Regions from separate parts of the Mesorhizobium sp. LjRoot246 genome, predicted to be linked through region 2. Evidence: riboswitches for the same ligand, from Rfam matches in the RefSeq annotation. Region 2 holds a riboswitch; each other region holds the start of a gene.
The links. Region 2 has a riboswitch for cobalamin ahead of bluB (5,6-dimethylbenzimidazole synthase). Riboswitches for the same ligand answer to the same signal wherever they lie in the genome.

Region 1: it holds a riboswitch for cobalamin, as region 2 does, so the genes downstream of both, ACSQ3L_RS16795 (CbtB domain-containing protein) here and bluB (5,6-dimethylbenzimidazole synthase) in region 2, are expected to answer to the same signal.
Region 3: it holds a riboswitch for cobalamin, as region 2 does, so the genes downstream of both, ACSQ3L_RS16610 (DUF1636 family protein) here and bluB (5,6-dimethylbenzimidazole synthase) in region 2, are expected to answer to the same signal.
Region 4: it holds a riboswitch for cobalamin, as region 2 does, so the genes downstream of both, ACSQ3L_RS01865 (aromatic ring-hydroxylating oxygenase subunit alpha) here and bluB (5,6-dimethylbenzimidazole synthase) in region 2, are expected to answer to the same signal.

The regions. Positions count from the first base shown of each region.
Region 1 covers NZ_CAXUSN020000001.1:3,471,964-3,479,074, reverse strand. Annotated here, with positions in the region: gene cobD (threonine-phosphate decarboxylase CobD) at 1-1,040, opposite strand, end outside; gene cbiB (adenosylcobinamide-phosphate synthase CbiB) at 1,039-2,007, shown strand; gene cobO (cob(I)yrinic acid a,c-diamide adenosyltransferase) at 2,309-2,923, opposite strand; gene cobU (bifunctional adenosylcobinamide kinase/adenosylcobinamide-phosphate guanylyltransferase) at 2,925-3,440, opposite strand; gene ACSQ3L_RS16800 (CbtA family protein) at 3,433-4,248, opposite strand; gene ACSQ3L_RS16795 (CbtB domain-containing protein) at 4,264-4,443, opposite strand; cobalamin riboswitch at 4,480-4,675, opposite strand; gene ACSQ3L_RS16790 (helix-turn-helix transcriptional regulator) at 4,834-6,018, opposite strand; gene ACSQ3L_RS16785 (aKG-HExxH-type peptide beta-hydroxylase) at 6,392-7,111, shown strand, end outside.
Region 2 covers NZ_CAXUSN020000001.1:5,161,873-5,168,983, forward strand. Annotated here, with positions in the region: gene ACSQ3L_RS25360 (GNAT family N-acetyltransferase) at 1-447, shown strand, start outside; gene ACSQ3L_RS25365 (hypothetical protein) at 515-802, opposite strand; gene dxs (1-deoxy-D-xylulose-5-phosphate synthase) at 952-2,865, opposite strand; gene ACSQ3L_RS25375 (pirin family protein) at 3,008-3,928, opposite strand; gene ACSQ3L_RS25380 (DUF2277 domain-containing protein) at 3,967-4,233, opposite strand; gene ACSQ3L_RS25385 (exodeoxyribonuclease VII small subunit) at 4,343-4,594, opposite strand; gene ACSQ3L_RS25390 (histone deacetylase family protein) at 4,598-5,524, opposite strand; cobalamin riboswitch at 5,646-5,825, shown strand; partial or broken gene bluB (5,6-dimethylbenzimidazole synthase) at 5,874-6,503, shown strand; gene ACSQ3L_RS25400 (hypothetical protein) at 6,608-7,111, opposite strand, start outside.
Region 3 covers NZ_CAXUSN020000001.1:3,433,103-3,440,213, forward strand. Annotated here, with positions in the region: gene ACSQ3L_RS16600 (cobaltochelatase subunit CobN) at 1-463, opposite strand, end outside; gene cobW (cobalamin biosynthesis protein CobW) at 482-1,519, opposite strand; gene ACSQ3L_RS16610 (DUF1636 family protein) at 1,522-1,950, opposite strand; cobalamin riboswitch at 1,990-2,194, opposite strand; gene ACSQ3L_RS16615 (winged helix-turn-helix domain-containing protein) at 2,224-3,423, opposite strand; gene ACSQ3L_RS16620 (NADH-quinone oxidoreductase subunit A) at 3,743-4,108, shown strand; gene ACSQ3L_RS16625 (NuoB/complex I 20 kDa subunit family protein) at 4,099-4,680, shown strand; gene ACSQ3L_RS16630 (NADH-quinone oxidoreductase subunit C) at 4,685-5,287, shown strand; gene ACSQ3L_RS16635 (four helix bundle protein) at 5,328-5,705, shown strand; gene ACSQ3L_RS16640 (NADH-quinone oxidoreductase subunit D) at 5,772-6,962, shown strand; gene ACSQ3L_RS16645 (NADH-quinone oxidoreductase subunit E) at 6,963-7,111, shown strand, end outside.
Region 4 covers NZ_CAXUSN020000001.1:400,554-407,664, reverse strand. Annotated here, with positions in the region: gene ACSQ3L_RS01865 (aromatic ring-hydroxylating oxygenase subunit alpha) at 1-1,118, opposite strand, end outside; cobalamin riboswitch at 1,233-1,434, opposite strand; gene ACSQ3L_RS01860 (DUF680 domain-containing protein) at 1,947-2,147, shown strand; gene ACSQ3L_RS01855 (DUF680 domain-containing protein) at 2,217-2,423, shown strand; gene ACSQ3L_RS01850 (DUF680 domain-containing protein) at 2,496-2,732, shown strand; gene ACSQ3L_RS01845 (ABC transporter ATP-binding protein) at 2,806-3,918, opposite strand; gene bglA (beta-galactosidase BglA) at 3,959-5,623, opposite strand; gene ACSQ3L_RS01835 (carbohydrate ABC transporter permease) at 5,628-6,782, opposite strand; gene ACSQ3L_RS01830 (carbohydrate ABC transporter permease) at 6,784-7,111, opposite strand, start outside.

The DNA of each region.
Region 1 (7,111 bases), 1.7 Mb from region 2:
GAACCCTTCGATTGATCCTCGCGCCGCGACGCCCATTCGGCAAGGGCGGATTCGAGCCGCTCCCACTCCAGCTCACTCCCCGGTAGGCCGGCGCGCAGGACACCGGGTCGGCCGGCAAAATGGCGAAGCAGGATGCCGCGCTCGCCAAGCGTGGAAAACAGATCGGCGGCATTGGGCAAGCTGATGTAGCGGAACAGCGTGGTGCCACCCACGACGGGAATACCGAAGCGGCCGAACAGCGCGTCGAGCCGCGCCGATTCACCAGCCAGCGCCGTCCGCATTGCGTCCTGCCAGCCGATGTCGGCAAGCGCGCGGATGCCGTATTCCAGCGCCGGGCCGGCGACGGCCCATGGTCCGAACTGCGTTTCCAACCGCTCGACCGTCGCAGCATCGGAAAGTGCAAACCCAAGCCGAACGCCGGCCAGACCGAAGAACTTGCCGAATGAGCGCAGCACGACGATGCCGCCCTGGCCGACATCGCCCGCAAGGCTGTGCTGACGCGGCCCGACATCCATGAACGCCTCGTCGACGACCAGCAGCCCGCCCTTGGCACGCAATCCGGCGGCCAGCGCCAGCAACCGGTCGCGCTCGATGATGCGCCCATCCGGATTGTTGGGGTTGACGATGATGGCAAGGTCGGCATCCGCCAACGCCTCGAAATTATCGACCTCCGCCACCGCGTGCCCGGCGATCGCGGCAGCGCGGGCATGTTCGGCATAGGTCGGACCCAGCACAAGCGCCTTGCCGGGGCTAATCAGCGAGGCGACGCGCGGCAACAGGATCTGCGTGCCCGGTGCCGCCACGACGTTGGCTGGTGAAGGCGCGCCGTAGGTACTGACCGCGATCTCTGTCAGGTCGCGCGTGCGCGCGGCTTCCGGCAATCGCGACAGCGAGGTGGCGGGCAGGTCGAAAAGCGGGTAGGAGTGCGGATTGATACCGGTCGAGAGGTCGACGAAAGGCTGCAGGGCGTTGGGGAAAAGCGCCCTCGCCCGGCCAAGACTTCCACCATGGTCCACCACCGCCCCATCAAGAAGCTTCATGTCAGTTCTGATCGCTTTCCTGTCATTGGCCGTCGAATTCGCCCTCGGTTACCCCGATTGGCTGTTTCGCGCCATCGGCCATCCGGTGACGTGGTTCGGCAGGCTGATATCCTTTCTCGACCGCAGGCTCAACCACGCCGCTGATCCCGACGCGCTGCGTCGCAAGCGTGGTGTCCAGGCGCTGCTGGTGATCGTGCTGGTGCCGGCGGCGATCGGCCTCGGCGTGCAGATCCTGTTCTGGTTCGTTCCCATGGGCCTGATCGTCACGGCCCTTCTGGCAACATCGCTTCTGTCGCAGAAGAGCCTCTACGAACACGTCGAGGCCGTCGCTGACGCGCTCGACACCGGCGGTCTCGCTTTGGGCCGGGTGGCCGTCTCGCGAATCGTCGGCCGTGACCCCGAAACGCTGGACAGGGCCGGTGTCAGCCGCGCGGCGATCGAGAGCCTGGCCGAGAACTTTTCCGACGGCATCGTTGCCCCCGCCTTCTGGATCGGCGTTGGCGGGCTGGCCGGCGGTGCTGCCTACAAGGCCGCCAACACCGCCGATTCGATGATCGGCCACCGCACCCCGCGCCACGAGGCGTTCGGCTGGGCGGCGGCGCGCTTCGACGATTGGATCAACCTGCCGGCGTCGCGGCTGACAGCGCTGCTGATCGTGCTGGCTGCATTCCTCGTCAAAGGCGCCGATCCCCGCAATGCCTGGCAAGCGGTATGGCGCGACGCGAAAAAACACCGCTCTCCCAATGCCGGCTGGCCGGAAGCGGCGATGGCCGGTGCGCTCGGCCTGGCGCTCGCCGGGCCGCGCAGCTACGGCGGCGTGCTGGTCGACGACGTCTTCATGGGCGAAGGCGGCCGCCGCGAAGCCGACAGCGTCGACATAAGGCGAGCGCTGAAACTCTATCGCGTCGCAGATTACCTGCTGATCGCGCTGTTTGGGCTGGTCGCCGCGATCATCATTCTGGCGTGACCTCACCGCCTCGTGAGTTCTCTCCCGAAGGGAGGAAGGGAGCCGAGCCGCAACAGGTTCGCGCCTTTCCTCTCCCCCGTCGATCGGGGAGTGGGGGTCGACCAGCTCGGCAGTCGCGTTTTCGCGTCCGCCGGGTCGCGCCTGCCAGTCTGCGGCCGCGCGTTCGATAATCGCCGTCCCCCAATCCGTCGCTGCTTCGCAGCGCCACCTTTCCCCCCTCCGGAGGGAAAGGAAGGGAGCCCCGCTGGGAGCGTTGGCGACCAGACTTGAACGGCCTACCCACAGAAGGGGACAACAGATATCAGAACTCTATCCCCTGCTGGGCCTTCACGCCCGCGGAAAAATGGTGCTTGGTGACGCCCATTTCGGTGACGAGGTCGGCGGCCTCGACCAGCGCCGGCTTGGCGTTGCGGCCGGTGACGACGACATGCAGGCCCTCGCGCCGTGCTTTGAGCGCCGCAACCACTTTGTCGAGATCGAGATAATCGTAGCGCAGCGCGATGTTCAGTTCGTCGAGCACCAGCAGGCTGATCGACGGATCGGCCATCAGTTCTAGCACTTTGGCCCATGCGGCTTCGGCGGCCGCGATGTCGCGCTTCAGATCCTGTGTTTCCCAGGTGAACCCCTCGCCCATGGCGTGCCAGACGACGCGCTCGCCGAAGGCAGCGAAGGCGTCCTTCTCACCGGTGTGCCACTTACCCTTGATGAACTGGACGACGCCGACGCGCTTGCCATAGCCGAGCATCCGCAGCGCCAGGCCGAAGGCAGCAGTGGTCTTGCCCTTGCCCGGGCCGGTGTTGACGATCAGCAGCCCCTTCTCGACCGTCTTGCTCGCCACCTCGGCATCCTGCACCGCCTTGCGCTTGGCCATCTTGGCGCGGTGGCGCTCTTGGTCCTTATTGTCGATGTCGGTCATGTCATTTCACCTTGAGCGGCAGTCCCGCCACCATCAGCAGCACCGTATCGGCGACGGCAGCGACCTGCTGGTTGAGCCGGCCGGCGGCATCGCGAAAGCGGCGCGCCAATGCGTTGTCCGGCACGATACCCTGGCCGACTTCATTGGACACCACGAACCAGGACCCGCGCGGCCGCGACAGCACGTCCGCCAATCGCCGGCATTCCAGATCGAAATCGTGTTCGGCCAGCATATGGTTGGTCAGCCACAATGTCAGGCAATCGACAAGCACCGGCTGATCGTCCGGCAAAGCCTCGAGCGCGCCAGTCAGATCGAGCGGAGCGTCGATCGTCAGCCAGCCCTCGCCGCGCCGCGACTGGTGCAGCGCTATGCGCTCACGCATCTCGTCGTCGTAGGCTTGCGCCGTGGCGATATAGGCCCAGGGCGGCGGCAAGGCCGTCGCCAAAATTTCGGCGTGCGCGCTCTTGCCGGAGCGCGCACCGCCGATGACGAAGGTCAGCTTGCTGCGATCAGGCAAAGCTGTCGCGCAGGCTGGCCGCGGTGCCGGTGAAGCGGCCACGAACCACGCCCACGACCGCGCCGAGCACCAGCCAGAACACCAGATTGGTCACCGTCACCGCCACCACGAACTGGTGATGCAAGCCTTCCGGAATCGCCGTCTCGTAACTGCCGGGCTGCGGCGCGCCGACAATATGCGGTGCGACGATCAAGGCCACGGCAAGGATCGCCAGCGGCAGCGACTTGCGGAAGGCGATCAGGCCGAGCCCGGCCGCGGTCGCCGTAGCCGTTGCCCACCACCAGATCTGGCGCTGCGTGAGATCGGCCGCCGGCATGGCCGGCAGTTCCGGCGGCAGGCCGAGGCCAGGCGCCAGCGTGAACACGGCAAAACCGGCCAGGCCCCAGAACACGCCCTGGCGCCAATTGCCGATGCCGCCGGCGAATTCGGAGACCGCGACCAGGATCAGCGCGAAGCCGATGCCGGTGACGATATTGGCAAGCACGCTGAAGGCGAAACGCTCGAAACCGTCTGCCGGCGCCCAACCCTCGTCCTTCGCTGGAGCCGTCGCTTCAGCCGGTGCTTGCGTGGCAGCGCTCATGGAGTTTGTTGCCGGCGCGGCCGAGCTCATCGCGTTGCCGCTGGTGGCATCGGCAGGCGCCGCTGGCGCGGCGGCATGGTCATGGCTGTGGCCGCCGCCGGCCTGTTCGTAGACTTCCGCCTTCAGAATCAGCGGCACGGTGGCATAGGCCTGCATGCAGGCGAGAACGACGCCGGCCACGAGCCCTGCGATCGCCGCGATGAACACGACGTTGCGAAACAGGTTCATGATGTCAGACCCTCGTCAGTGGCAGGGAAACGCCATCGAATGGCGGTAGTCGTGAGCCGCATTGTGGACCGCATCGATATGCGAGAAGCCGACAAAGCCCATCACGAAAATGCCGAGCAGCGCGGCGAGCGCGAGCTGCATGAAGCGCGACTGCGAGGAGACGGAGGCGCCGAGGGAGACGGAAGCGGCAGTCATATCTTGTCCTTTCGCCCTCCACCCGAGGGCATCGAAGTCAGTTTCCTGTCGCCGGCAGGTCTCCTGGCTCGCGGATCAGCGCCCTTCCCCACCTTCCCGAAGAAAAATCTTCAGTGGCATATGGAGAGGACTACCGCACACAGTTGCGGGGGCAGCCACGGCATTGGGCGAAACTCGCCCGAACCGCATTCCCTCTTGGCTCCAAAATGGAACCGACGACATCGGCGACTATAGGCAGAATCCTCGCCTCCGGCAAACCAAATTCCGCCGGCAACCATCGCGAATGCGTCGTACCAGCCGAGGCCGCCGCTGTCGCAATTGACAATTTTCCTGGCCGGGTGTCGGCTGACGCATCACAGGACGCATTGTGACCAGTATTGTGGCTCTACTCTACGTCAGCAGCCGGACGAGTTCAGCCTGTCTGCGCACACCAGTCTTCTCGAAGATGCTGGTGAGATGCGCCCTGACTGTTGTGGCTGCAATGCCAAGTCGGGCAGCGGCCGCGTTGCGTCCGTCGCCCTTTAAAATTTCCCAAGCGACTTCAGCCTCTGCCCTTGTCAGCCCAAACCGGCCTCGCAGGTACTCTTTTGTTTCGGCGGGCGTCAAGTCGAAGGTTGCCGTTATGGACGGCCCTATGAATATGGCGGCCACCGCCTCGGGCCGAAGCTGTGCGCGCAAGTCGCTGCCGTTCATTGGCAGGACATGGGCGAAGACCGGTGCACCCTCCGGTCCGGCAAGGCGGATGGCAAGACCAGTCTTGCCGAGCATCGTCTCGTTCCGGGCCGCAAGGCGAATCGCCTTGCCCAGTTCTCGCGCTGCTGAGGGTGCCTTGGCAGTCAGTATCCCGCCCGTGCCTTGCACGGCAGCGCCAACTTGCAGCATGCGCTCTGCGGACCGGTTCGCATGAAGAATTCTGCCATCGCTGTCGGTCAATACGACTCCGCAGCGGAGCGCATCGAATGCTGCTTCGATACGTGCGCGCTCAATAGCACAAGCGTCGAGCACATTGCTAATAGTGACCGCACGGCGGAGATGCGGAAGGAGAAGTATTCCGATTTCGATCTCTCGCTCGGTAACAATGCCGTGCCGCTGATGTCGCGAGACCACGATCTCAGAGAAATGTGATGGCGTGTACATCAGAAAAAGATGCATGACATCAACGATGCCGAGCGGTTTCAGGCAGTGCTGAACGTACGCAGAGTCCTCTAGATAACTGGGGGAGAGTTCGCGCGAAGCGATAAAGGGCGCATCGAGAGAAAGCCCCTTGGCGAACCATTCGTTCAGCCGCGCATGGATTTCGGGAATATGTTTCTGCCTCTCCTCAACCCCGAACTGTCCCCAGCCCAAGCTCTTGTCGATCAGGAGGCGATCACGGCGCAGATCGTTGAGAGAAAGGATGATCGACTCGCCGCACATCGCCGGCATGATCTGCGCCAGCGTTCGTTCCCACTGCGAGGGATCTAGCGCGCAATCATAGATAGACCCGATCAAATCCGAGAGGGTATGCGGCGACAGGTTGTAGCCTTGAGCCTGTCCGCCGGACTGCTTCTGGATCGCACCCCAAGGACTACCCATAACCGCCGCCTCGGCTCTTGAATTCGTGTGTGCGCCTGTGAGTTACACTGTCGCACAAGCGCATCCGCTTATGTAATTAGTGGACGCTTGGTTGCTGCCCTTGCCAATGTCTTGAACCGGAGACTGACGATATAGGACGAACGTCCGATGCGCCACCGGTCGCTGGGCTGTATCGTTAACGCCATCATGCGCTACAGCTCCCGTTTTGCATGATCAGCGGATGGCCCTATCATCTACTTTTGGAGGGAAAAATGCCGGACGACGACGATCGAGAACAACTACATCCTGTTTTGGTTGAGCAACAACGCGTGAGACTGAGCACGTTCTCTTCACGTTTTCTCCCGCCTGTACACATTATGATTCAGATAGAGCCATGCAAGCCAGCAGCCGAAGCACTAAATCGCACGCCACGTTTGAACCCGTGAGCGGCGGACGCACCTGGGTGCCGGATGCTGCTCGCGCCATTGAGGAGCAGTACGCACTGTTCACACTGGTCGAGCAGGCCATTGTAGATATCGTGCGGGCCGCAGCTCCAGAGGCAATCGAGCAAGTCAAAGAGACCTTTGCGCACGGCGCAAAGGTCTCTGGAGCGCTCCTCGGTAGTCCGTCGGCTCTTTTTCATCCCTCTTTTTTTGTTTGGTACTCAGACTTCGCCAACGCAGTGAGAGATGACGACTGGGACCATTTTCTAAAGATTCTTGAGACGCTTCCATCAATACTTGAGCGGATCGAAAAAAGCATAGAGCGTTCCCGGAAAAATCATGCGCAGATCGGATTCCCAGTCGATCTACTACAGGAGCCTGACGACTCGCGAAGTGCTGCCAAGCGACTTGCGCAGAGTGCCGAAAATACGGTCGCGGCAGTCAACGAAAAGGCGGAACCTGTCAGGATCGTCGATGCTCCTTCCGCTCGTTTGATGGAGCAATTGTCGAAGAGCTATGCGCTGGTGAAGTCAGTCTGGCCTGAAATGGCAGACGAAATGGCGATCGCGACCAGGAGGATCGTATTTCTCGACACAAGCCAGATCATCGGGGCGAGTGACGGAGATTGCCTCGGAACTATATTTATAGGAATGAAGGAGACGCAGGTTGTC
Region 2 (7,111 bases):
GGCCGCGTTTCGGACCTCTTCGACGAAGGTTCCCCCGCTCTGGCAGCGCTGATCTCCGTCCTGGCCGGGCTCGGATTGCTGCGCATCTTCGTGCTCGAACGCGAAAACGAGATCATCGCCATCTCGATCAATTTCGAGCAGCATGGAACGATGATGGCTTTCGTCACGACCTATGATCCGGCCTTCGAGCGGGCGTCGCCGGGCATGGTCTTGATGATGGATTACATCCAGTGGTCGCTTGACCGGGGCTTGACCACGATCGACTTTCTCTGCGGCGGCGAGGATTTCAAGCGCCGCTTTGCGACGCATTCGGTGATCTTGTCGTCGGTGATGGGTGGGCGGAGCCTGCGCGGACGCCTCGCCATCTTGGCCGACCGCGCACGCCACGCCGCCAAATCCTGGCGCTCCGGGAAACCGGCGAAAGAGGCGGAGCTGGCGGAGGACTAACCTTTTCAGATCGCCGAATGGCGGCATGGACAACGAAAAGGCATCGGCAGGCCGACTCCGATCGATTTTAGAAAATGGTTCGCGAAACCTGCCGTTCCACGGCGGGCGATAGACCGTGGTCGGGCTTGCCCGTGGCTTCCTCGCGTGGGTGTTCGATCACGGCCGCCGGTGCCGGCGCCGGCACGACCACAAGCTGCGGCACCTGCTTGTAGGAAAAGCCGCCGCGGATGCCGCCCATCTTGCCTGCGATGATGCCCATGGCCGCCTTTTCAAGGCTGCGATCATAACGCGTTTCGGCTGCGGCCGGCGCGACGATGGCGACGTAAAGCACTGCGCCGCACAGAAGCGTTTTCATTGTTGTTGTTTCCCTGCCTGATCAACGATCTAGCAGGGCGCCGTTGAAAAACGGCCAAGAGACACGGCAAGCAAAGCGCCAAACGTCAGCGTTAACAATGCTTTAAGACATCAAGCCGGCAAACTGATGCAAGCCGTTGATATTTTGATTCAGGCGCGCTGGGCGCGTTCTGCATGGCCGAGGGCGACGAATACCGTGCGAACGATGCCGGCGGCATCCAGGCCGGCATCGGCATACATCTTTTCCGGCTTGGCGTGGTCGGTGAACGCGTCAGGCAGCACCAGAGGACGCACCTTCAGGCCGCTTTCCAGCAAGCCCTCATGGGCGAGGAACTGCAGCACGTGGCTTGCAAAGCCGCCGACGGCGCCCTCCTCCACCGTCACCAGAACCTCGTGCGAGCGGGCCAGCCGCCGGATCAGATCCTCGTCGAGCGGCTTGGCGAAACGGGCATCGGCAACCGTGGTGGAAAGCCCGGCAGCACCTAGCTCCTCAGCGGCGATCAGACAATCCTGCAGCCGCGTGCCGAAGGACAGCAGGGCGACCTTGGTGCCCTCCTTGACGATCCGGCCCTTACCGATTTCGAGCACCGAGCCGCGCTCCGGCATGTCGACGCCGACACCATTGCCGCGCGGATAGCGGAAGGCGATCGGACCATCATCATAGCTTGCCGCGGTGCGCACCATATGGCGCAGCTCCGCCTCGTCGGCAGCCGCCATCACCACGAAGCCCGGCAATGTCGCCAGGAAGGTGGTGTCGAAGGCGCCGCAATGGGTGGCGCCATCGGCACCGACGAAGCCGGCACGGTCGATGGGAAAGCGCACCGGCAGTTTCTGGATGGCGACGTCGTGGACGACCTGGTCGTAGGCGCGCTGCAGGAAGGTCGAATAGATCGCGACAAACGGCTTATAGCCTTCGGTGGCGAGACCGGCGGCGAAGGTCACCGCGTGCTGTTCGGCGATGCCGACATCGAAGATGCGCGACGGGAATGCTTCGCCGAACAAATCGAGGCCGGTGCCGCTCGGCATGGCTGCGGTGACGGCGACGATGCGGTCGTCCTCGCGGCCCTCCTGGACCAGGCTTTCGGCGAACACCTTGGTGTAGGCCGGCGCGTTGGCTGGCGCCTTGGCCTGCGCACCGGTGATGACGTCGAACTTGTTGACGCCGTGATATTTGTCGGCGGCGGCTTCGGCCGGCGCGTAGCCCTTGCCCTTCTGGGTGACGACATGGATCAGCACCGGGCCTTCGCCGTTGTCGCGGACATTCTTCAGGACCGGAATCAGGTGCTCCAGATTGTGACCGTCGATCGGGCCGATGTGATAGAAGCCGAGCTCCTCGAACAGCGTGCCGCCGGTAACGTAGCCGCGTGCATGCTCGACCGCCCTTGTGATCGCACGGTCGGCGCGCTTGCCGAGATAGGAGGTCAGTTTCTTGCCGAAGTCGCGCAGGCCGACATAGGCCTTGCCCGAGGCCAGACGGGCCAGATAAGCGCTCATCGCGCCGGTCGGCGGCGCGATAGACATATCGTTGTCGTTGAGGATGACGATCAGCCGTGCATCGAGCGCGCCGGCATTGTTCATCGCCTCGTAGGCCATGCCGGCAGACATGGCGCCGTCGCCGATGACGGCAATGACATTGTTGCGGCGCCCGGACAGGTCGCGGGCGGCGGCCATGCCGAGGCCGGCCGATATCGATGTCGAGGAGTGGGCGGCGCCGAAGGGGTCGTACTCGCTCTCGGCTCGGCGGGTAAAGCCGGACAGGCCACCTTCCTGGCGCAGCGTACGGATGCGGTCGCGGCGGCCGGTCAGGATCTTGTGTGGATAGGCCTGGTGGCCGACATCCCAGATCAGCCGGTCATCCGGGGTGTTGAAGACATAGTGCAGCGCCACCGTCAGCTCGACCACGCCAAGGCCGGCACCGAGATGACCGCCGGTGTGGGACACGGCGTCGACCAGCTCGGCGCGAAGCTCGGACGCCAGTTGCGGCAGTTCGCTCTCGGCAAGCGTGCGCAGGTCGGCCGGGATGCGGACCTTGTCGAGAAGCGGCGTATGCGGCGTTGCGTTCACGGGTGCTCAGGCTTTCGGTTGATGGGGCGAAATAGGCCGCCGGCCAGCGAAAGTAAATGCGTGCCAGTGACGCGGATCAGGCTGTGGTCTTTGTTTTATCCATGTCGTTCTCCCAAAACCGGGCCACTTTGGGCGACATGCATTAGCTTTCCGGTAGCGGAATAAACTCTTCTTCATCTCCGGGAACGATGTCGAAGCGGCCCGTCTTCCATTCCTCTTTCGCCTGTTCGATACGCTCTTTCGACGACGAGACGAAATTCCACCAGATGTAACGCTTCGAACCGAGCGACGCACCGCCGAACAGCATGAAATGCGCGCCGGTCCGCGACGACACGACGATCTCGTCACCGGGCCGGAACACCAGCAAGCGCTCAGCCGGAAAGATGTCGCCTGAAATCGAGACCTCGCCTTCCAGCGTGTAGATCGCGCGCTCTTCCGCATCGGCCGGGATTTTCACGCTGGCGCCGGGAGCGAGGCGCAGGTCGGCATAGAGCGTCTCGGAATCGGCCCTTACCGGGGAGCGCAGCCCCTGGAAATCACCGATGACGATGCGCCCGCTGACGCCTTCGGCGTCGATCTCGGGAAGCCTAAGCGCTGCGGTGTTCTCGAAAACCGGTGCCACCTCTTCCTTGTCGTCCGGCAGCGCCAGCCATGTCTGCAGGCCGGAGACCGACATCGGCGCCCCGCGCAATTCCTCCGGCGTGCGTTCGGAATGGACGATGCCGCGGCCGGCGGTCATAAGGTTCACGTCACCAGGCTGGATGACCATTTCGGTGCCAAGCGAATCGCGGTGCCTGATCTTGCCGTCGAACAGATAGGTGACCGTCGACAGGCCGATATGCGGATGCGGACGAACATCCAGCGCCTGGCCGGCCCGCAGGATCGCCGGACCCATGCGGTCGAAGAAGATAAAAGGCCCGACCAGCCGCCTTTTGGCGGTCGGCAGGGCGCGGCGCACCTGAAAGCCACCGATGTCCTTGGCGTTCGGGATGACCATCAGCTCGATCTGATCGCTGGCAAAGGCGTCGCCGACTTCAGGGTCTTTGCCGGGGAAGAAGCTCATGGACTCTCCTTGTCGGCGGCAATGCCGCTTTCGCCACGTCAGGCAAACCTGATGGCTGCCTTTGCCCGCAGTTTGGCCGCCACTTCTTCACGATTGCGCGGATGCTGATGGGTTTCCAAGGAATCGAGCAGTTCGCGCGCCGATGCCGCGATGGCTTCGACGGCGTGGTCGAAGGCATGCTGGTTCTGCTTCGAGGGCCGCGTCGTTCCGCTCAGCTTGCGGACAAACTGAAGTGCCGCGTCGCGGACTTCGTCGTTGGTTGCCGGCGGATCAAAATTGAACAGGGTCTTGATGTTTCTGCACATCGCTTCCGTATCTCCTCTTGTCCTGGAGCGCTTTCAATCGACGGATGATATTCTCGATCACGATCATGTCCAAAAACCGGTAAGGCAAGACCATCATTCGGATCGCGCCTCAGTCCGCGTCGAGCGGCTCCGTTCCAACCGGCTTGCCGTCGCGCGACAGCCTGATCTTCTCGACCTTGTCCTCGGCGGCCTTGAGCAACCTGTCGCAATGCACCTTCAGCGCCTCGCCACGCTCGTAGATCCTGATCGACTGATCGAGCGGCACGTCGCCACGCTCCAGATCATCGACGATCTTTTCCAGCGCGTCGAGTGCCTGTTCGAAGCTCATCGCCTTGACGTCTTCGTTGATCTCATCGCCCATTATTCATCCTTTCATCAGCCGCCCGACATGGGCGGCGACCGAAAATGCCAATCCCTGCAGATCGTAGCCACCCTCAAGCAGGCTGACGAGCCTATTGCCGCTGTGGCGCGCCGCACGCTGCATCAGCTGGCCGGTCGCCCAGTCGAAATCATCCTCGGTCAGGTTGATCTCCGCCAGCGGGTCGCGGTGGTGCGCATCGAACCCCGCCGAAATAATGATCAGGTCGGGCGCGAAATTGTCGAGCGCCGGCAGCACACGCGACAGGAAAGCGTCGCGGAAGACCTCGCTGCCAGTCTGCGGCGCCAATGGTGCGTTGACGATGTTGCCGGCGCCGGTTTCGTTCTTTGCCCCGGTGCCGGGATAAAGCGGCATCTGGTGTGTCGAGCAATAGAGCACCGACGGATCGTCCCAGAAAATATCCTGCGTGCCGTTGCCGTGATGCACATCCCAGTCGACGACGGCAACACGCTCGATGCCATGCTTCTTCTGCGCATAACGCGCCGCGATCGCTGCCGTGTTGAACAGGCAGAAACCCATGGCCGTGGTTTTTTCGGCATGGTGGCCGGGCGGCCGGGCGGCGACGAAGACGTTGTCGGCGCGGCCTGCAAAGACGTCGTCGATGGCGGCGTTGGAGGCGCCGATCGCAGCGATCGCCGCTTGCCAGCTTTTCGGGCTGACTGACGTGTCGCCGTCGATGCGCGCAATCCCCTCGTCGGGAATGGCGGCGCGCACGCGGGCGACGAAATCGGCGGGATGCGCGTAGAGAATGGTGGCCTCGTCGCCTTCCGGCGCCTGGACACGATCGAGCGCGGCAAAGGCTTCGTCGTCCAGCACACGCTCGATAGCGCGCAAGCGGTCCGGCCGCTCGGGATGGCCGGGCGGCGTAAGGTGCTCGAGGAAGATAGGATGGGTGTAGAGACGAGTGGTCATCGTCCTAATCTAGTGACCCGGATCGACAAAGGCCATGCACGGGCGGCCAATGACTGGGGAAAATCGCGTCTGCGTCCGTTCGTGTCGGTGCAGGCATTGGCGTCCTCAGCGCTTCGGCGTAAGGTCCCTCGCACTGCCTGGTGCCCGCCGCAAGCGGGAGAATCGGGAACACGGTTGAACTCCGTGGCGTGCCCAACGCTGTAAGGGGGACCGCGCCGGTAAATGCCACTGTCGATGACGGGAAGGCACCGGACGCGGGTTGATCCCGAGCCAGAAGACCGGCCTGGCAGGCATCGTTATCCGCATGGTCAGGCGGATGACATCGATTGCAATCGCAAGGGGACAAGCGATGCCGGAACATTTGACCGCTGCCATTGACGAAGGATTCGACCAGAGTGCGCGCGATGCGGTCTATCGCGCCATGTTCACGCGGCGCGATGTGCGCAGCCATTTCCTGCCCATCGGACTTGACGATGAGGTGTTGGCGCGGCTGCTGCTTGCCGCCCATCACGCGCCGTCGGTCGGCTTCATGCAGCCGTGGAACTTCATCGTCATCCGCGATGCCGGACGACGCGAAAAGGTGCGCGACCTGTTCCTGGCAGCGCGCGAGCAGGAGCTGCCGGCCATTGAGGAAGACAGGCAGGCGCTCTACCGCAAGCTCAAGCTGGAAGGCATCTGCGAAAGCGCGCTCAACATCTGCATCACTTGCGACCGGCAGCGCTCGAAGGGCTCGCCGCTGGGACGCTTGCACAATCCGGAGATGGATCTCTACAGCACGGTCTGCGCGGTGCAGAATTTCTGGCTGGCGGCGCGCGCTGAGGGCGTCGGTGTCGGCTGGGTCAGCATCATCGAGGCGCAGGCGCTGAAAAGCCTGCTGTCGATTCCCGAGCATGTGACGCCGGTCGCTTATCTCTGCGTCGGCCGGGTTTCCGAGTTCGCGCCAAAGCCGGATCTTGAAACGCATGGCTGGGGACGGCGGCTGCCGCTGCCGGAGCTGATCATGAGCGAGACTTTTTGCGGGCAAGGTGAGGCGCCGCTGAAGTCAACCGTGGCGCGTCTCAACGCCGTCGATACCGCGCCGGATCAGGGTGTCGCGTCGGCCGTCCCCCAGCGCGAGCCGCCGAAGGAGGCGAGTGCCTTGTCCTTGAGCTCCCTGAACTTCGACGACGCCTCGGCCAGCCGGGTGTCCCAGGCGGGATCAGGCACCTGGCCCTCTATGGTCTTGAAATAGACCTGCATCAGGCAAGCGATGGCGAAGGGCTCGATGAAAGCCGCCTTGAAGGCCCAGGCGAAGACGATGGCGAGCACGAAGGCCCAGCCGGCGAGTTGGCCAGGCATCAGGAAGAGAATGGCGCCGGCGGGCGCCAGCATAGCCAAGAAGATGACGAAGGACACGCCCCACATGATGACCGCCAGCCAGACGGCGTTCTTGACCATGACCTTGCCGTTCTGGGCATAGAGCACGACGCCTTGGCGCGCCGTCTCGAACGGCGAGGCTGAATTGATGCGGATGTTGTAGCCGAGGATAATCTCGTCGACATAGGTCAGCGACAGGCGGATCACCGTGTTGATGAAGGAGACCAGGCC
Region 3 (7,111 bases), 1.7 Mb from region 2:
CCAGCGCGCTCATATTCGCCGGGCCGCCTTCGCGGAAATAGTCGAGCAGGCCATCCAACTCCTCGCGCGGCAGCGTCGAGGCTTCGATCAGGCGCAGATCCTCGTCGCGGCATTCGCCGGGCAGCAGGGCCAGCTTTATGCCACGCTCGCGGGCGGTCGAGGCAAGCTGGTCGCAGCCGTAGCGCCACCAGTCGTAGCCGCCGAGGATGCGCACGAGGATGATCTTGGCGTGACGAGCGACGCTGTCGACCCAGAGGTCGACGGACATCGGATGGCGCAGGTCCCGTAGGGCGGCGAGTCGCATCGAGGGCAGGCGGCCGGCATCGGCCTTCCATGCCGCCGCCAGTCCGGCGAGATCGCTGTCGGTGAAGGACAGCGCCACGATATCCGCCGGCGTCTGCCGCAGATCGACTGGCTCGGCGAGGTCGTCGAGCGAGGCGGATGTCGTGGTGAGGATGTGCATCGCAACCCGTGTCCGAAATCAGCCGGCGAGTATACGCTCGATCGCCGGGCGGTTCAGCCCCTTGAGGCCGATGACGACGAGGCGCGAGCGGCGGTCGTCGGTGGCGGTCCAGGCGCGGTCGTAATAGTGATTGACGCGCGGCCCAACGGCCTGCAGCAAAAGCCGCATCGGCTTGCCGCCGACTTCCACGAAGCCTTTTACGCGCAGCACGTTCTCTTCCTCGGCGACCGTGGCGACACGCTTCGCCAGCTCGTCCGGATTGGCGATCGAGGCAATGTCGACGATGAACGTGTCGAAGTCGTCATGCTCATGGTCGAATGCGCCGTCATGATGCGACTTGCGGTTCTCGATGTCGTCCTCGACGGCGAGACCAAGCCCCAGCAGCATCGAGGGATCGACCTTGCCATGCGAGGTCGGCACGATCTTCACCGCGCGGGCGGAGTGTTCGCCAATGATGGCATTGGCGCGAGCCGAGCCGGCGGCGTCCATCAAATCGCTCTTCGACAGGATGATCAGGTCGGCGCAGGCGATCTGGTCCTCGAACACCTCTTCCACCGGGTCGTCGTGGTCAAGCGTCTGGTCCTCGGCGCGCTGCGCCTGCAGGGCGTCCATGTCATTGGCGACGCGACCCTCGGCCAATGCCGGCCCGTCAACCACTGCGATGACGCCATCGACCGTGACCCGGCTTTTGACCGTCGGCCACTGAAAGGCCTGTACCAGCGGCTTGGGCAGCGCCAGGCCCGAGGTCTCGATCAGGATATGGTCGACCCTCGGCGTCAACGCGAGGATCTTGTCGAGTGCCGGCACGAAATCGTCGGCGACGGTGCAGCAGATGCAGCCATTGGCCAGTTCGACGATGTTTTCCTCGGGGCAGGTGTCGATGCCGCAGCCCTTGAGGATCTCGCCATCGATACCGATGTCGCCGAACTCGTTGACGATGATCGCAATACGCTTGCCACCGGCATTTTCCAGGAGATGGCGGACCAGCGTCGTCTTGCCGGCGCCGAGAAAACCGGTGACGACGGTACAGGGAACGCGGGATACGGAAGCGGTCATGGTCAGTCCTTCAACAGGTCGAGGGGAGGGATGCGGGCAACGAGGCCACGCTTCAGGCTATCGGGACGGCCACGCCAGGGAATGAGACCATCGGTGGAGGTGGCGAAGAGTTTGGCGCCGGTGACGAGGTCGGCGCCGCTGGTCGCGGTCAGGTCGCCGAAGACATAGCTCCAGCAGCCGTCGCGCAGGATGGCGGCGCTGAGCCGCCGCTTGCAATTGCCGAGGCATTCGACGCTGCGGATACGAATATTGTCGCCGCATGCGGCGCGGCGCGTGTCGTCCGCCAGCAGTTCGCCGGCGCGGGGATGGGCGTCGGAGCCTGTTTCATCGCGGCAGGAGGCGCAGACGATCACCGTGACGCCGGCCAAGGCATCACTATGACCGGATGAGATATCCGCTGTGCCAGCCGAAAAACTGCTGTCGTGGTCCAAAGATCGGGCTCCTTGCCCGGAAACCCGCCGGGCGATCGGATTCTACAGTCGCAGACGGCAGGTCTCCTGGCTCGCGAGTCATCGCCTTGGGTAGCCGCCTTCCCGGGAATTCCCAGTGGCTTTCGGCCTTGGCTCTTCGCTTACAGTTGCGGGGACAGCCGCGGATTTGGGACAGATATCCCGCACCGCATTCCCTCTTAGCTCCTCTCGTTGAAGAGAAGAGACCGTCTGGTACGGATTTAGGCTTTTGCGGGCGGCGGTGTCAACGCGAGCTTACGACACGGCGATGTCGGCCAGCGCCGGACCCAGATCGCCGGCCGGGGTCACTTCGATGCGTTCAAGGCCGAGCCAGCCCTGCATCTGTTTCAATTCCTCGAAGAGTTCCGCGGCGGTCTCCGATGGCGCGCCGGCTTCGGCGTAAGCGGCGTGGACACGCAGGACGCTGGCGGGGCGGTCTGCCTTGAGGTCAACGCGCGCCACGATCCGGTCGCCGAGCAGGAACGGCAGGACATAGTAGCCATATTGCCGTTTGTCGGCCGGGGTATAAATCTCGATGCGGTAGTGGAAATCGAACAGCCGCTCGCTGCGCGAGCGCTCGAAGACGACCGGATCGAACGGTGCCAGCAACGCGCGTGCCCCGATTTTTCGGGGCAAACGGGCGTCCCTGTGAAGATAAGCCGGCTTGTCCCAGCCTTCGACACGCACCGGCAACAGCTCGCCTGTTTCAACCAGCTCCTCCAGCCGGCCCTTCATGTCGGCCGGCGACAGGCGGAAATAGTCGCGCAAATCGCCTGAAGTCGCCACGCCGTGGGCGCGGGCGGAAATGCGCAGCAATTCGCGGTGCGCGTCCTCGGCGGCAGGCACCGGCAGATCGAGGATCGCCTGCGGCAGCACGCGCTCGGGAAGGTCATAGAAGCGCTCGAAACCGCGGCGGTGCGCCGTGGTGATGCGGCCGGCCCAGAACAGCCATTCGAAGGCATGCTTGGCATGGCTCCAGCCCCACCAGCCGCCCGAGCCTTTCTGGCCTTCGAGCGCGGAAGCGGCGATCGGGCCGCGCTCGGCGACCTGGCGGTAGATCTCTTCGATATAGGTGGCGTGCTCGCGGCCCCATTTGGCGAGGCCCAGATACATTTCGTCGCCGCGCTCGGCCCGTTGCATGCGCCAGCGCATCAGCGGGTAGGCCTCGACCGGCAGGAAGGAGGCCTCGTGCGCCCAGTATTCGAACACCGTGCGCTTGCGCGTCACGGCCGCGTTGTCGAGCAGAGCGAGCGGGTAGGGGCCAAGGCGCGAATAGAGCGGCATATAATGAGCGCGCACCACCGCGCTGACGGAATCGATCTGCAGCAGGCCGGTCCGACCCAGCACGCGGGCAAAATGCCGGCGGTCCGGCGTACCGGCTGGGCGGGGATCGAGAAACCCTTGGGCGGCAAGCGCGATGCGCCGGGCCATCGGGAGCGAGATCTTTTCCTTCATGCAGGCGTCACTCTGAGGGGATTTGATGGGTGATTCCAGCCCATGCTAGCAGGGTTTTGGCGGCAACCATGTCAGGAGAGAAAAGTGGAGTAAAAAGCGAAGGAAATCAAACAGGAGCGGATCGGACCAGTTTCCCTGGATATGCCGTCCAGGTCAGTGTTTTGAACAATGTTTGACTTGCTTCGCCGGAAGTGCTGCGCTAACCCTCGCCGCGTTGCAGCATAGGCCCTTAAAACGGTTCAGCGGTTAAACTGTCACGCTTCCGCAGTAGGGTCCGGTGCTGTAATCAAAGTGGATTGGCGCCAACGGAAAGCCGAGCATGAACGCACTTCTAAGCTCATACCTGCCCATCGTCCTGTTCATAGGCGTGGCGCTGGTTGTCGGCCTGGCGCTGCTGGCCGCACCCTTTCTGGTGGCCTACCGCAATCCAGATCCCGAAAAGCTTTCCGCCTACGAGTGCGGTTTCAACTCGTTCGACGACGCCCGCATGAAATTCGACATCCGTTTCTACCTGGTGTCGATCCTGTTCATCATCTTCGACCTGGAAGTGGCCTTCCTGTTTCCGTGGGCGGTGTCGTTCTCGAAGATCGGCATGCTCGGTTTCTGGTCGATGATGGTTTTTTTGGCGGTGCTGACCATCGGCTTTGCCTATGAATGGAAAAAAGGAGCGCTGGAATGGGATTGAACGACAGTTCAGGCACCCTCGTCGCGCCGAAGCCCAAAGGTATCATCGATCCCAGCACCGGCAGGCCGGTGGGTGAGGACGATCCGTTCTTCCTTGAGATCAACAACGAGCTGGCCGACAAGGGCTTTCTCGTCACCTCGACCGAGGCGCTGATCACCTGGGCGCGCAGCGGCTCGCTGATGTTCATGACCTTCGGCCTCGCCTGCTGCGCGGTCGAGATGATCCACACCTCGATGCCGCGTTACGACTCTGAGCGGTTCGGCGTTGCGCCACGCGCCTCACCGCGCCAGTCCGACATCATGATCGTCGCCGGCACGCTGACCAACAAGATGGCGCCGGCGCTGCGCAAGGTCTACGACCAGATGCCGGAGCCGCGCTACGTCATCTCGATGGGCTCGTGCGCCAATGGCGGCGGCTACTACCACTATTCCTATTCGGTGGTGCGCGGCTGCGACCGCGTCGTGCCGGTCGACATCTACGTGCCCGGCTGCCCGCCGAGCGCCGAAGCGCTGCTCTACGGCATTCTTCTGCTGCAGAAGAAGATCCGCCGCACCGGCACGATCGAACGGTAAATCCATGACCGCATCCCTGAGCGAACTGTCGACCTATCTCGGCGAGAAGCTGATCGGCCGCGTGAACGATGCCGATATCGCCTATGGCGAGCTCACCGTCCATGTCGAGCCGCGCGATCTGGTCGAGGTGATGACCTTCCTGCGCGACGATGCGCGCTGCCAGTTCATCTCGATCATCGATGTCTGCGGCGCCGACTATCCGTCGCGGGCCAAGCGCTTCGACGTCGTCTACCATCTCCTGTCGCCGAAGCAGAATGTGCGCATCCGCGTCAAGGTGCAGGCCGACGAGGAAACCATGGTGCCGTCGATCACCGGCGTCTATCCCGGCGCCGACTGGTTCGAGCGCGAGACCTACGATCTCTACGGCGTACTGTTCTCGGGCCATCCCGATCTTCGCCGCTTGCTGACCGATTACGGTTTCGAAGGCCATCCGCTGCGCAAGGATTTCCCGCTGACCGGTTTCGTTGAAGTGCGCTACGACGACGAGGCCAAGCGCGTCATCTACGAGCCTGTGGAACTCAAGCAAGAATTCCGCAATTTCGATTTTTTGTCCCCGTGGGAAGGTACGGATTACGTCCTGCCGGGTGACGAGAAGGCAAAACAGTGAGTAGTGAGTAGTGAGTAGTGAGTAGTGAGTAGGGAAGGACTTGGAGCAACGGATCAAATCCTATCGTGACTTGAAGGTGTGGCAATCGGCGATGACGGTCGCTGAAGATTGTTACCGCCTCACCAAAGAGTTCCCGAGGGATGAGATCTACGGCATGACCTCGCAAATGCGCCGATCGGCGGTTTCGATCGCAGCGAATATTGCAGAGGGATATGGTCGTGAAAACAGAGGGTCGTTCGTTCAATTCCTGCGCATGGCGCAGGGTTCGTTGAAGGAATTGGAAACGCACATACTGCTGGCATGCCGGGTTGGTCTGCTGCGAAAAGACAATGAGATTGAACTGCTACTGCGATGCGAAGAGATTGGAAAAATGACGAGATCTCTTATCCGGACAGTGCAGGCCAAGCAGGCGGAATGAAGCAGGCATTGAGACTGATGATCACTACTCACTACTCACTACTGACTCTTCGCCAGAGGCGCCAGAATGGCTGAAACCTCCGTCCGCAATTTTAACATCAACTTTGGCCCTCAACACCCTGCGGCGCATGGCGTTTTGAGGTTGGTTCTTGAACTCGACGGCGAAGTGGTCGATCGCGTCGATCCGCATATCGGGCTGCTGCATCGCGGCACCGAAAAGCTGATCGAGGCCAAAACCTACCTGCAGGCGATCCCTTATCTCGACCGGCTCGACTATTGCGCGCCGATGAACCAGGAGCATGCCTTCGCGCTGGCCGCCGAGCGCCTGCTCGGCATCGAGGTGCCGAAGCGCGGCCAACTGATCCGCGTGCTTTACTGCGAAATCGGCCGCATCATGTCGCACATCCTCAATGTGACGACGCAGGCGATGGACGTCGGCGCGCTGACGCCGCCGCTGTGGGGCTTCGTCGAACGCGAAAAGCTGATGGTGTTCTATGAGCGCGCCTCCGGCTCGCGCATGCACGCGGCCTATTTCCGGCCCGGTGGTGTCCATCAGGACCTGCCGCAAAAGCTGGTCGAGGACATCGGCAAGTGGATCGACCCGTTTCTGAAGTCGATCGACGACCTCGATCAACTGCTGACCGGCAACCGCATCTTCAAGCAACGCAATGTCGACATCGGCACCGTTTCGCTGGCCGATGCCTGGGCCAGGGGTTTTTCGGGCGTCATGGTGCGCGGTTCGGGCGCAGCCTGGGACCTGCGCAAGTCGCAGCCCTATGAATGCTATTCGGAAATGGATTTCGACATTCCGATCGGCAAGAACGGCGACTGCTTCGACCGTTACCTCGTGCGCATGGAAGAAATGCGCCAGTCGGCGAAGATCATGCGCCAGTGCGTCGATCTCCTGCTCGGCAAGGAAAGCACCGGCCCGGTGTCGAACCTTGACGGCAAGGTGGTGCCGCCCAAGCGCCAGGCGATGAAGCGCTCGATGGAAGCGCTGATCCATCACTTCAAGCTCTACACCGAGGGTTATCGCGTGCCGGCCGGCGAGGTCTATGCGGCGGTCGAGGCGCCGAAGGGCGAGTTCGGCGTCTACATGGTCTCCGACGGCTCCAACAAGCCCTACCGCTGCAAGCTGCGCGCACCGGGCTTCGCGCATCTGCAGGCGATGGATTTCCTCTGCCGCGGCCACATGCTGGCCGACGTCACCGCCGTTCTCGGCTCCCTCGACATCGTGTTTGGTGAGGTCGATCGCTAAATGTCAGTCCGCCGTCTCGCAGAAGCCAGCGTCCAGCCAGCCTCCTTCGCCTTCAACCGGGCAAATGCGGCCGCGGCGAAGCAATGGATCAAGAAGTATCCGAAGGGCCGCGAACAGTCGGCGATCATTCCCTTGCTGATGATAGCGCA
Region 4 (7,111 bases), 4.8 Mb from region 2:
GGCGACAGGATGCCGAAGGCGTTTTCCTCGACGATGCGGCGGTCCTGGTCGTTGGTCTCGGTCCAGACATGGGTGAGGTCTTCGACGGTATAGTCGACACCCTCGACCGCATCCTTGTGCACCAGCCATTTGGTCGTCACCGCCGTTTCCGTGGCGCTGATCGGCAGCACCCGGAACGTCACCGCATGATCGATGAGAATGTGGTTCCACGTCGTCGGGTAGTGATAGTGCATCAAGGTGCCGATCCGGTCGGCGGAGACAGCGTCGGAGAGGTTCTTCTTCACCGCCAGTTTGCCGGTCATGGTGTAGCTGACGGCATCGCGCAGCAGCGGCGCGCGGGTGGCGCGGTATTGTCCGGCCGGATCGATGCGGAACTTGCTCGGCAGGCCTGATGCCTCGCATTTGGCCCAATGCGCGACCATCTCGGGGTCGCTGTCGGCGCCGTTGACGCCGGTCACGGTCGGCGCTTCGGGGAAGGTCTTGCACAGCTCGGGATGATTGGCGGCGCAGTGGTAGCACTCGCGGTTGTTTTCCCAGACCAGCTTCCAATTGCCCTTCTCGATGATCGTGCTCTCGAAGGCGATCTTTGCGTCGCGCAGCCGGTGCGGCAAAAGATAAGGCTCGATCATCGCCCGCATCGGCGCGAAATCCGCCGGCTCCTTGGCGAGGCAGATGAAGATGTAGCCGCCGACGCTCTCGTAGGCGACCGGCTTCAGGCTGAACTCACTCTTGTCGAAACCGTCGGCCATCTGGCGGGCAAACAGCAGGCGGCCGTCGAGCTCGTAGGTCCACTGGTGATAGGGGCAGACGAGCTTTGCCGCTGTACCCTTGTCGGTGTTGCAGACGCGGCTGCCGCGATGGCGGCAGGAATTGTGGAAGGCGTTGATCTTGCCTTGCTGGTCGCGGACAAGCACGACCGGATAGTCGCCGATCTGCACGGTAATGTAGCTGCCCGGCTTCGGTAGCTCGCAATCATGGCCAATGAACAGCCAATCGCGATACCAGATCAGCTCCATGTCGAGCTTGAAGTAGTCCGGGTCGGTGTAGAAGGGCTGCTCTAGCGAAAAGCCTTGCCTGCGGCTGCTCAAGAGCCTCAGCATGTCGTTGCGGATATCCATGTCCTGTCCTCGTTTCTAAGGACTGAACTGGTGGTGATGGAGGAAGGATTGGACGCAAGCCGGCTATGCGCCGGACATGCACGATCCACCTCTTGACCGCCCACCGCGATCAGTCGAGTCTAGAAATCTCGGGCTGGTTTCCGGGCTCTGGAGTTGTCCTTGCGGACCATCGCGACACCTTCCCAGGCACTTGCCCAGTGGTCTCCCGTTGCGACTTGAACTCCACCACCGTTGCGGGGGCAGCGCCGGATTCTGACCGGCTTCCCAATTCTCCGCCTCGTCGTCACGAAGCGGCACCTGAGATGTCATGATCTAATCACGATCGCGGACGCGTCATCGGCATGAAAACGACATCGTATCCATGCGGCGCGACACGGTATGCGAAACGTTCCGACTGACTGTTGCGGCTGAAGTCCCCCATATCGCGAGCGGCCATTTGCCGGTTGCGAGCTTCTCGAATCCGGCTCCTGGCGGGGTCAAAAAAGGTTAACGGTTTCGAAAAGTGACTATTAGCTCGTTCTAAAATCGAACCGAACGGTTCGTTTCTGTTGACGGTGCGTGCAGGACAGTGTGAACGCTGGGCCTCCGAAACAGTTGGTGATCCGCGTCGTAATTTTATCTAATCAATTGATATAAAAGAGAAAAATATCCCTGTAAGATGCCCTTGGCGCAATTTCAAGGTGTGGATTCATAGACCACATGGAACAACTTCGTGATTGGAAAAGGCGAGGTTGCCCTCCCACATCGGGGTTGTCCGAACGACGCGATTTCGTTCCCAAGACACGCCGCTAGACGGACGGAAAAAAAGAAAATACTGGAGTGCCAAAAATGAAAAAGATCATTCTCACTGCCGCCGCCGTTCTGGCCATTTCCGGCAGCGCCTTCGCTGATGGTAGCGACCACTACGGTTCGAACGCCCCGGCAGCCACTGCTGTCGACAACTCGTACACCGCTTCAGTCAAGAAGTCGGAACCGGCTGCTCAGACGCCTGTCCAGGGCAGCGACCGCAACCTCTTCGGCAACCGCTAACAGCCGATTCCCAGTTGATGGCGGGTTCGCCCGTCGCCCTGGCAAAGTCCAGAAATTCAGGAGACTGACATGAAGAAGATTATTCTTGCTACCGCCGCCGTTCTGGCCATCTCGGGTAGCGCTTTCGCCGCCAGCGACAACTTTGGCTCCAATGGCGCCAACCAGCCTGCCGTCACCTCGGTCGACAGTTCGCAGACGGCTTCTACGCAGAAGTCGGCACCGTCTGCTCAGACGCCTGCCCACGGCAGCGACCGTAACCTCTTCGGCAACAACTAACAGCCGATTCCCGGCAGACGGCGGGTCTGCCCGCCGCCCTGGCGAAAACCTAGAAAAATTCAGGAGACTAAAATGAACAAGATCCTTATTACCGCCGCCGCCGTTCTGGCCATCACCGGCAGTGCCCTCGCCGCTAGCGACAACTTTGGCTCCAACGGCGCCAATCAGCCTGCAGTCACTTCGGTTGACAGTGCGCAGACGAGCTCGGTCCGTAACAGCGGTGGCGTCGTCGAGAAGCTGCTCAATTCGTCGGGCGACGTAGAGAAGTCAGCCCCTCAGGGCAGCGACCGCAACCTCTTCGGCCGCTAACAGCCGAAGCTGATCTTCAAAAAAAGAGCGGCGGGCCTAGCCCGCCGCTCTTTTTTACGTCCGTGGTCCTGCCTCAGGCCGCTTTCGCTTCCGCCTCGTGAAGGGCAAACGACCGCCCATCCGTGTCGAAGATATGCAGGTCTTCGCCATTGGCGCTCAGTCGCAATGTCGAGCCGCGCTTGACCTCGACATTGCCGGGCAGCTTGGTCACCAGCGGCAGGTCGGCGCGACCGATGTCGACATAGACAAGCTGCACCTCGCCGAGCTGCTCTACATAGTCGACCGTGCCTTCGAACAGGTAGTCAGTGCCGCTGGCGATGATCAGGTCTTCCGGCCGCACGCCGAAGCTCACCGCGGTACCCTTTGCCGAAGCCGGAGTCGTGATCGGCACGGTTGCCTTGCGGCCGCCGACATGGCTGACGACGGTCGGGTTGCCGGTCTTGTCTATTGTCGCGGGCAGGATGTTCATGGCTGGCGAGCCGATGAACTGGGCAACGAACAGGTTGCCGGGCTTCTTGTAGAGGTCCATCGGCGTGCCGACCTGTTCGATATGGCCGTCCTTGAGCACCACGATGCGATCGGCCAGCGTCATCGCCTCGACTTGGTCGTGGGTGACGTAGATCATGGTCGTGTTGGGCATCGATTCCTTGAGCTTGGCGATCTCGATGCGGGTGGCGACGCGAAGTGCGGCGTCCAGGTTCGAAAGCGGTTCGTCGAACAGGAACACTTTCGGATTGCGCACGATGGCGCGGCCGATGGCGACGCGCTGGCGCTGGCCACCCGACATCGCCTTGGGCAGGCGGTCGAGATATTTGGTCAGCTGCAGGATCTCAGCGGCCTGGCGTACGCGCCGGTCGATCTCGGCCTTGTTCTCCTTGCCGATCTTCATCGAGAACGCCATGTTGTCGTAGACGGTCATGTGCGGGTAGAGCGCATAGGACTGGAACACCATGGCGATGCCGCGCTTCGACGGCGGCACGTCGTTGACGACTTCGCCGGCTATCCTGAGCTCGCCGGAGGTGATTTCCTCGAGCCCGGCGATCGACCTCAGCAAGGTCGACTTGCCGCAGCCAGACGGGCCGACAAAGACGATGAACTCGCCCGACTTTATATCGAGGTCGATGCCGTGGAGAATGTTCAGATTGCCGTAGGACTTCTTCACTTGCCTTAGCGTGACATCGGCCATTCGTTTCCTCCCAGTAATTCGAATTCGAGTGATTTGAAATTCAGTCGATGCGCCCGAACCAGGCGCCGTAGCCGCCGAGCTTTATGGAACCGCTGCTGGCCTGCCCCGGAAATCCGTGCCCGGGCAAAGGTTGCAGCGATCGGCCGCCAAGGTCAACCTCGGTTGGCGTTGCTCCCAGATTGAAGACGCAGACGACCTGCTCGTTGCCTGCACGGCGCGTGAAGGCGACCGTGTCGCCCTCACTTTCGATGAAGGTGATATCGCCCTTGGCCAGCGCCGGATGGGCGCGCCGGAAGGTGAGAAAGCGCCGGTAGTGCTCAAGCAGCGAGTTCTCGTCGCCCTGCTGGACATTGACCGCTTGCGACAGATGCTTGGCCGGCACCGGCAGCCAGGGTTTTGCCCGGGAGAAGCCGCCATTTTCGGCGCTGCCGTCCCACACCATCGGCGTGCGGCAGCCGTCGCGACCCTTGAATTCGGGCCAGAAGCGGATCCCATAGGGGTCCTGCAGATCTTCGAACCGCAGCTCTGCTTCACCCAATCCAAGCTCTTCGCCCTGGTAGATGCAGACCGAACCGCGCAACGACATCAGCAGCGCGGAGATGACCTTGAGATAGGCGGTCGGGTCGGCCTCGCCGGCAGCCCAGCGCGATGCCGGGCGCATCACGTCATGGTTGGAAAAGGCCCAGCACGACCAGCCGTCGCTGGCGACCTTGCCGAAGGCTTCCAGCACCGAGCGGACCTTGGCTGCGCTGATCTTTTCCGGTGCCAGGAAATCGAAGGAATAGCACATGTGCACGCGCTTGCCGCCGGTGGTGTAGGCCGCCACCACGTCCAACCCGCGCTGCGAATCGCCGACCTCGCCGACCGCGGCGGTCGCTGGATACTCATCGAGCAGGGCGCGGAAGCGTTCGAGGAAACCGAGGTTCTCGGGGCGGCTCTTGTCGTAGAGATGGTCCTGGTAGTTGTAGGGGTTGACCGCCGGTGCGGTCTGATCGTTGCGCTCTTCCGGTGGCAGCGGTGGGTTGTTTTCCAGGCCCTGGCTGTGGAAGTAGAAATTGATCGTGTCGAGCCGGAACCCATCGACGCCGCGCTCCAGCCAGAAGCGGGTGACGTCGAGCAGTGCATCCTGGACTTGGCGGTTGTGGAAGTTGAGATCGGGCTGCTCGGCCAAGAAATTGTGCATGTAATATTGCTGGCGGCTGGTGTCCCACTGCCAGGCCGAGCCACCGAAGATCGACAGCCAGTTGTTGGGCGGCGTGCCGTCCGGCCTGGCGTCCGCCCAGACATACCAGTCGGCTTTCGGGTTGGTGCGGGTCGACCGGCTTTCCTTGAACCATGGGTGGTTGTCGGCGGTGTGCGACAGCACCTCGTCGATCATCACCTTCAAGCCCAGCCTGTGCGCCTCGGCGGTCAGTGCGTCGAAGTCGGCCAGCGTGCCGAACATCGGATCGACGTCGCAGTAATCGGTGACGTCATAGCCGAAATCCTTCATCGGCGACTTGAAGAACGGCGAAATCCAGATGGCGTCCGCACCGAGTGCCGCGATGTAGGGCAGCCGCCCGATGATGCCCTTGAGGTCGCCGATACCGTCGCCGTTCGAGTCCTGATAGCTGCGCGGATAGATCTGGTAGATCACTGCACCTCGCCACCAGTCGCGATCGATGGCGAGGTCAGGATTCGAACTGGCCTTCAAAGCGGATTGCATCGTCTCAGCCTCCTTTCACCGAGCCGGCAAGCAGCCCGCGGACAAAATAGCGCTGCAGCGAGAAGAAGACGATCAGCGGCACGATGATGGTCACGAAAGCCGATGTCGTCAGGATCTCCCAGTCGCCACCGCGTGAGCCCAGCAACGCATTGAGCTTGGCGGTCAGCACGATCTGGTCTGCCTCTGTACCGAGGAAAACCATCGCCACCAGCAGATCGTTCCATACCCACAGGAATTGGAAGATGGCAAACGAGGCCAGCACCGGGAACGACAACGGCAAGACGATCTTGACGAAGATCTCGAAATCGCTGGCGCCGTCGATGCGCGCCGATTCCATGATTTCGCGTGGCAGACCGGCGATGTAGCTGCGCAGCAGGTAGATGGCGAAGGGCAGGCCGAAGCCGGTATGCGCCAGCCAGATGCCGAGATAGGTCTTCGACGGCATGCCGAAGAAAGCGCCGACACCGTTGTAGAGCTTCAGAAGCGGTATCAGCGACATCTGCAGCGGCACCACCAGCAGGCCGATGATGACCGCGATCAGCAGCGCCCGGCCGGGAAACCGCATCCAGGCCAGTGCATAGGCGGCAAAAGCGGCAATCAGGATCGGGATAACGGTCGCTGGAATGGTGACGGTCAGCGAATTCATGAACGACCGGCCGATGCCCTCGGAAAACAGCACGGTTCTGTAATTGTCGGTGGTGAATTTCGGCGGCGCGGACGAGGCATAGTAGATGCGCTGGCCGCGATCGCCTTCGAACGCCTTGGGCGAGGTCATGACGAAACTGCCGTCGGCGTTGAGCTGCAGCGTCACACCGTCGCCGAGATCGGCCGAGGTGCCGGCGGGATATTGCGTCGGTGCCGCCGATTTGACGCCGAAGGCGCTGATGTCGCGCGCAGCACCATCGCCGAAGATATTGCCCTCGAGAACGAACTTGCCGTCCTTTTCGACCTGCGCCGAGGCGGCCGGCAGCCGGCCGGCTTCCGTCTGGGTGGAGCTGGCGAACGAGTTCCACCAGCCCGAGGCGATGATCTGGTTCTTGTCGCGCAGCGACGAAACCAGGATGCCGAGCGTCGGTATGGTCCAGATGGCGACGAAGACAAGCACGGCGATGTGGACACCAAAGCGGCTGGCGAAGGAATTTCCGGTCGCAACGGCCATCTCAATGTCCTCCCGTCTCTTTGTTCGCCTGGCGGATGTTCCAGACCATGATCGGAATGACGGCGATCATGATGATGATGGCTATGGTGGCGCCGCGGCCGAAATCGCCGCCGCCGCGGAACATCCAGTCGAACATCAGATTGGCCAGCACCTGGCTGTTCCACTGGCCGTTGGTCATGGTCAGCACGATGTCGAACACTTTGAGCACCAGGATGGTGATCGTGGTCCAGACGACAGCGATGGTGCCCCAGATCTGCGGCACCATGATCTTCCAGAAGATCTGGAACGGATTGGCGCCGTCGATGACGGCGGCTTCCAGCGTCTCTTCC